DNA from 3 places in the Streptomyces sp. NPDC008121 genome. Region 1 is predicted to be linked to each of the others. Evidence: riboswitches for the same ligand, from Rfam matches in the RefSeq annotation. Region 1 holds a riboswitch; each other region holds the start of a gene.
The links. Region 1 has a riboswitch for cobalamin ahead of cobN (cobaltochelatase subunit CobN). Riboswitches for the same ligand answer to the same signal wherever they lie in the genome.
Positions count from the first base shown of each region.

Region 2: another riboswitch for cobalamin. It lies ahead of ACFZBD_RS03235 (ABC transporter substrate-binding protein); the one in region 1 lies ahead of cobN (cobaltochelatase subunit CobN).
Region 3: another riboswitch for cobalamin. It lies ahead of ACFZBD_RS08280 (energy-coupling factor ABC transporter permease); the one in region 1 lies ahead of cobN (cobaltochelatase subunit CobN).

Region 1 is NZ_JBIBHT010000004.1:381,715-383,967, forward strand. It holds gene ACFZBD_RS16050 (cobalamin biosynthesis protein CobG) at 1-787, opposite strand, end outside; cobalamin riboswitch at 834-969, shown strand; gene cobN (cobaltochelatase subunit CobN) at 1,008-2,253, shown strand, end outside.
Region 2 is NZ_JBIBHT010000001.1:742,374-744,626, forward strand. It holds gene ACFZBD_RS03235 (ABC transporter substrate-binding protein) at 1-1,004, opposite strand, end outside; cobalamin riboswitch at 1,234-1,441, opposite strand; gene ACFZBD_RS03240 (hemerythrin domain-containing protein) at 1,637-2,107, opposite strand.
Region 3 is NZ_JBIBHT010000002.1:618,159-620,411, forward strand. It holds gene dhaL (dihydroxyacetone kinase subunit DhaL) at 1-428, shown strand, start outside; gene ACFZBD_RS08275 (PTS-dependent dihydroxyacetone kinase phosphotransferase subunit DhaM) at 469-876, shown strand; cobalamin riboswitch at 949-1,158, shown strand; gene ACFZBD_RS08280 (energy-coupling factor ABC transporter permease) at 1,187-1,885, shown strand; gene ACFZBD_RS08285 (energy-coupling factor ABC transporter substrate-binding protein) at 1,885-2,235, shown strand; gene cbiQ (cobalt ECF transporter T component CbiQ) at 2,242-2,253, shown strand, end outside.

The DNA of each region.
Region 1 (2,253 bases):
CGGCGGCGAGGAAGGCGTCGGCGGCCGCGAGGGCGGCGCGCGGCGCGTCGGCGGCGGCGACCCGGAACACCTGGCGACCGACCCGCAGGAGCGCGCCGCCCGCGCGCTCCGGGTCGTACCCGTGCTCCGGGTCGTCCGCGTGCTTCGGGTCGTGTCCGTGCTCAGGGTCGTCCGTGTGCTCCGGGCCGTGTCCGTGCTCCGGCGGAGCGGGCGGGCGGACGGCCCCGGCCGTCGCAGCGACCCCCGGCGCCCCCGCCCCCGTTGAGAACAACGTCACATCCGCGCCCAGCCCGCCGACGTCTCCCCGCCCGTCGTCGAAGGCGAAGAGGAAACGGCCGGAAAGCGCTGCCGTCCACGCCCGCGCGCAGAGCAGCGCGTCCAGCTCGCGCGCCCACAACCGCGCGTCCCCGCAACCGTTTCCGTCGATCCCCGCCAGCGGCGAGACCACGATGTTCCGGACGCGTTCGTGGGTGGCGGAGGGCAGCAGTCCGGCCGGGGCGAGCAGCCCCGCGAGGTCGGCCCCGCAGCCCTCGCCGAGGCCGCGCAGCTCCACGTTGCCCCGCGAGGTGACGCTGATCCGCCCGTCGCCCAGCTCCTCCGCCGCCACGGCCAGGGACTCGACCTGACGTACTGTCAACGCGCCTGCGGGCAGCCGCAGTCGGGCCAGGCGCCCGTCGTCGGCGGGGTGCAGGCGCAGCGCCCCCGGGCAGGCGTCGCCACGGTCCCGTATGACGGGTTCGCCCTGGTTGGGCGTGGTGGGTGGGGTGGGCGGCATGGCGGCGAGCATACCCACGTGGTCGCGGGCGACCCTTCGGGCCGCCGCGGGCAGGATCTACTATGCAGACGGCATGGGGTCCCAGGACCCCGGGGAGGAAGCCCGGTGAGAATCCGGCGCGGTCCCGCCACTGTGAGCCCGCCCCGGGAACGGGGGCCGGGTGAGTCAGGAACTCCCGCCGTCCACACGACCACCCGGGGCGCGGACAACCCCGAGGAAGGCCTGCGCTCGCATGCGAATTCTGTTGCTGTCGCACTCCGACACCGACCTGCTCAGCGCCCGCGCGGCCGGCGGTCCGGTCGGGTACCGGTTCGCCAACCCCTCCCGCCTCGCCCCCGGGGACCTTCCCGGGCTGCTCGACGGCGCCGACCTCGTCGTCGTCCGCCTCCTCGGCGGCCTGCGCGCCTGGGAGGACGGCCTGCAGACGCTGCGGGCGACGGAGAAGCCGCTGGTCGTGCTCTCCGGCGAACAGGCCCCGGACGCCCAGCTGATGGAGAGCTCCACGGTCCCCGTCGGCGTCGCCACCGAGGCCCACGCCTACCTCGCGCACGGCGGCCCGGCCAACCTGGAGCAGCTCGCCCGGTTCCTCTCCGACACCGTGCTGCTCACCGGCCACGGTTTCGAGGCCCCGGCCGCCGCCCCCACCTGGGGCCCCCTGGAGCGCGAGCCGAGGCGGACCGACGGCCCGACGGTCGCCGTGCTCTACTACCGCGCCCACCACATGAGCGGGAACACCGCCTTCGTCGACTCCCTCTGCGAGGCGATCGAGGACGCCGGCGCCCGCGCGCTGCCGCTGTACGTCGCCTCGCTGCGGGCCCCCGAGCCCGAGCTGATCGAGACGCTCAGGGGCGCCGACGCGATCGTCACCACCGTCCTCGCGGCGGGCGGCACCAAGCCCGCCGAGGCGCAGGCCGCAGAAATGGGGGTGTCGCGAAGCGACTCGGACAAGGGTGGTGGTGGGCGACGGGCGGGCGAAGAGGCGTGGGACGCGGGGGCGCTCGCCGCCCTCGACGTACCGATCCTCCAGGCGCTCTGCCTCACCGGTTCGCGTGCCGCCTGGGAGGAGAACGACGAGGGGCTCTCGCCGCTGGACGCCGCCAGCCAGGTCGCGGTGCCCGAGTTCGACGGCCGGCTGATCACCGTCCCGTTCTCCTTCAAGGAGATCGACGAGGACGGCCTCCCGGCCTATGTCGCGGACACCGAGCGCGCCGCCCGCGTCGCCGGGATCGCCGTGCGCCACTCCCGCCTGCGGCACATCCCGAACGCCGGGAAGAAGCTCGCCCTGGTCCTCTCCGCGTACCCGACGAAGCACTCCCGGATCGGCAACGCGGTCGGCCTCGACACCCCCGCCTCCGCCGTCGCGCTCCTGCGCCGCCTGCGCGAGGAGGGGTACGACTTCGGCCCCGTCGAGGAGATCCCGGGCCTGGTCTCCGGCGACGGCGACGAGCTGATCTACGCCCTGATCGAGGCCGGCGGCC
Region 2 (2,253 bases), on a different contig from region 1:
CATTGCTGGTCGGCGATCCAGACCGGGGCCCGGCCGCCCTTGGCGTGCACGCCCTCGAAGTTCAGCTGGAGGCCGCCGGTGCCCCGCTCGCTCGCCCACGGATAGGTGCCGCCCGCGTCCTTGATCAGCCGGGCGGCGTAGCTGCCGCCGGCGGGCATGGACCAGGTGCCCTGGTACATCGTTCCGGGCAGCACCTCGACGGGCCTGCCCGCCGCGACGGCCTGCGCACCCTTGGCCGCGACCTTCCGGTAGTCGCCCTCGATGGTGTCGAACACCTCACCGGCGCGCTGCTCCGCCCCGGTGAGCGCGGCCATGGCCTTGACCCACTCGGCTCGGCCGAGCGGACTCGGCTCCAGCCATTCGGCGTTGGCGACGACGGCGATCCCGGCCTGGCGCAGCTTGGGGTACTGCGGGTCGTCGGTGCCCTGGGTCATCAGGACGTCCGGCTTGGCGCCGATGACGGCTTCGGCGTCGAGGGTGCGGTCCTTGGCGTACTCGACGACCTCGCCCGCCCGCACCCGCTCGAGCACCTCGGCGGAGGAGATGGCCACGGCGCTCGCGACACCGGTGAGCACGTCCAGGGTGCCGGTCTCGGTGAGCAGCGGCAGATGGGTGGTGGAGGCGGAGTACAGGCTCTTGACGGGGACGGTGACCTGCTGTGCGGACGCCAGCTCACCGGTCAGCTCCGGCTTCGGCGCACCGCACTTGACCAGGACGTACGACTCGGGCTTGCCCTTGGGGAAGGGCTCCTTGACGGTGAGGACCTGGTAGCTCTTCTCGTACCGGAGCGTGAAGTTCTCGGCGTGCTTAACCGTGGACTTGACCGGGAAGTAGTCCTTGGCCGGGTCGAAGTCCTCGATACAGCCCTTCCCGGCGGCTGCCGCTTTGGCATCGGCGGGCGGGCCGGAGGCGCCGCCGCACGCGGTGAGTGTGAGGGCGGCGGCCAGGAAGACCGCTGCGGCAGCCTGACGGCGACCGGGCGCAAGGGACCGTACGGACGGCAAAGTTGACTCCTGAGGGCATGCGTGGGCCAGGGCGCACCGGCATGGCGGTGCGCCTGATACGGCGTGCGGGAAGAAACCGCTGAGGGAGGAGGTCGTCAGGACCTGGGGGATCGAGCCCGTGCGGCACGCCGGGCAGGCCGGCTCCGGAGGAGCACAGGCAGCGCGGAACTGCCCTCACACATACGCAGGCACACGAGTGCCACCGCCTCTCCTGGGGAAATCCGCCCCGTACATCGAGGTGCGACGGCGTGAGTCTCCTGACTCGGGATCACAGCTTCTCCGGCCTTCCCACCCCTGATGGGGCGGTGGCCATGGGCGGAGTCGCTCCCCCTACACAGTGGCGGTACCGTGCCGGAATCTCACCGGCTTCCTCGTTCCGCCGTCGCTTGTTCGGCGAAAGCATCGCAGAACCGGCCACGCCTCGCCAGACCACACTCTGTGCGATCAGACACAACCGCGAGTGCAGCCATCATGACAAGGAGTGTTCATCCGGTGCAGCCTGCGGCGACCGCTTCACTGCGCTCGACCGTCGCCCCTGGGCGGGACGCCGTTGGCAGTGGGGGGTCGCCCCAGACCACTGTCTGCGTGCCGGCACTGCTGACGAGGCGTAAGCGGATTCACCGCTCACCGGCTCATATCGGGCCCAGGACCTCGCCGGGTACGGCTTCCAGCTCGAGGGTCTCGAGCACGGTGAGCAGTTGCCGTTCCTCGTAGCGGAAGTGGTTCTCCATGATCGCGGCGATGCCTTCGAAGTGCTGGTCGAGCTCCTCGGGCGGCGCGGCCCGGTCGACCGCGGCGCGGAGGCCGTTGAGCAGGTAGGCGATCATCGAGTGGTCCTGCTCAAGGGAGCGCAGTACCGGGCGCAACTGGGGGTGCGCGGCCGCGATGGCGGGGAACAGGGTGCGGTCTTCGCCCTGGTGGTGGGCGTCGAGAGCCGTGCAGAAGCCGTGGCAGTACAGCAGCAGTTCGCGGGTGGCCGCTTCACCGGGGGTGCCGTCGGCGAGGGAGGCGCGGGTCACGGACAGCGCTTCCCGCAGTCGGTGGTGCACCTGACGGAGTTCTTGGCTCCAGGCGACGAGCCTGGTCGTCTCGCGCTCAGACACGCGAGAGCGAAGGGTGGGACGAGTACATCGTCAACCTCCTTCGGTCCGGCGCCTCCATGCCTGACACAGTCTGCCACCGGCACGCGACGCTTCCCGTACGGTACCGCACCCGGGCACGGGACGTTACGGCTCGGCGTGAACTGTCC
Region 3 (2,253 bases), on a different contig from region 1:
CCCCGACACCGGGCGGGGTGCTCACCACCGCCGGGCGCCGGCTGATCTCCACCGTCGGCGGGGCCTCCGGACCGCTGTACGGAACCCTTTTGCGCCGCACCGGAAAGGCGCTCGGCGACGCCGGGACGGTCACCCGCGAGACCTTCGCCGAGGCCCTGGCCGCCGGGGTCGCCGCCGTCGCCCAGCTGGGCGGTGCGCAGGTCGGCGACAAGACGATGCTGGACGCGCTCGTCCCGGCGGCCGACGCGCTGTGCGAGTCCTTCGAGGCGGCCGCGGCGGCCGCCGAACAGGGCGCGCTGGCGACCGTCCCGCTGCGGGCCCGCAAGGGCCGCGCCAGCTACCTGGGCGAACGCTCCATCGGGCATCAGGACCCCGGCGCCACCTCGTCCGCCCTGCTGATCGCCGCCCTCGCGGAGGTGGCCGCATGACCCGCCGTCGCAACGGCACCACCCGTACGGAGGTGGCCCCGTGACCGGCGGCCCGGTCGGCATCGTCCTCGTCTCGCACAGCGCCGCCGTGGCCTCCGCCGTCGCCGAACTCGCCCGGGGACTCGCGGGCGGCGGCCCCTCCGCGCCGATCGTCGCCGCGGGCGGTGACCCCGGCGGCGGCCTCGGTACGAGCTCCGAGCTGATCGCCGAGGCGGCGCGGGAAGCCGACCGGGGGGCCGGTGTCGCCCTCCTCGTCGACCTGGGCAGCGCCGTGCTGACGGTCAAGGCGCTCCTCGCCGAGGGCGACGAGCTGCCCGAGGGGTCCCGGCTTGTGGACGCCCCCTTCGTGGAGGGGGCGATCGCCGCCCTCGTCACGGCGAGCGCGGGCGGCGACCTGGACGCCGTGGAGGCGGCGGCAGCGGAGGCGTACACGTACCGAAAGGAGTGAGCGGGGGGCGCGAGAGACCCGTCACACACCGTCCGCGGAAGCCTCCGTGTTGTGATGCGCCTGGTCAACCCACTAATGTCACACCGCCTTGGTGTACGGGAAACCGGTGTGGAACCGGTGCGGCCCTCGCCACTGTGATCGGGAAGTCCGGCTCCACCCCTCGGGGAGAACCCTTCGAGGGAGCCACTGCACCGCCTCGGGAGACCGTCGCGGTGTGGGAAGGCGGAGCCGCGACGGCATGACCCGTCAGCCAGGAGACCGGCCAAGGTGCGTTGTCCATCCACGAGGTGCTGGAGAGGGTCTCCCGATCATGCATATAGCCGAGGGCTATCTACCGCCCGTGCACGCCGTCGCCTGGGGCGTCGCGTCCGCTCCCTTCGTCGTCCACGGCGTCCGTGCCCTGACCCGCGAGGTCAAGGCCAACCCCGAGTCCACCCTGCTGCTGGGCGCGTCCGGCGCGTTCACCTTCGTCCTGTCCGCCCTCAAGATTCCTTCGGTGACGGGCAGTTGCTCGCACCCCACCGGCACGGGGCTGGGGGCGATCCTGTTCCGGCCGCCGGTGATGGCGGTGCTCGGCACGATCACCCTGCTGTTCCAGGCGCTGCTCCTCGCCCACGGCGGGCTCACCACGCTCGGCGCCAACGCCTTCTCGATGGCGATCGTCGGGCCCTGGGCCGGATACGGGATCTACCGCCTGCTGCGGCGGTTCGACCTCCCGCTGATGGTGAGCGTCTTCTTCGGCGCCTTCGTCGCCGACCTCTCCACGTACTGCGTCACCAGCGTGCAGCTCGCGCTAGCCTTCCCCGACCCGGGCAGCGGTGTCATGGGCGCGCTCGCCAAGTTCGGCTCCATCTTCGCCGTCACGCAGCTGCCGCTCGCGGTCAGCGAGGGCCTGCTGACGGTGCTCGTGATGCGGCTGCTGACGCAGTCCAGCAAGGGCGATCTGACCCGTCTCGGGATTCTCCTCCCGGGCGCCCGGAAGACCGAGAAGGCGGAGGCGAACGTCTGATGAGCCGTAACGCGAAGATCAACACGTTGCTGCTGCTCGTCGTCGCGGCACTGGCCGTGTTCCCGCTGGTGCTGGGTCTCGGCGACCACAAGGAGGAGCCGTTCGCCGGCGCCGACGCCGAGGCGGAGGTGGCGATCACGGAGATCGCGCCCGACTACGAGCCGTGGTTCAGCCCGCTCTACGAGCCGCCGTCAGGCGAGGTCGAGTCGGCGCTGTTCGCGCTGCAGGCGGCCCTCGGCGCCGGTGTCCTCGCCTACTACTTCGGTCTGCGCAAGGGCCGCAAGCAGGGTGAGGCCCGCGCCGGGGCTCCCGGAGCCCCGTCGACGGCGGCAGCGACCGGCGACGAGTAGTCGCCGATGCTGCCGATC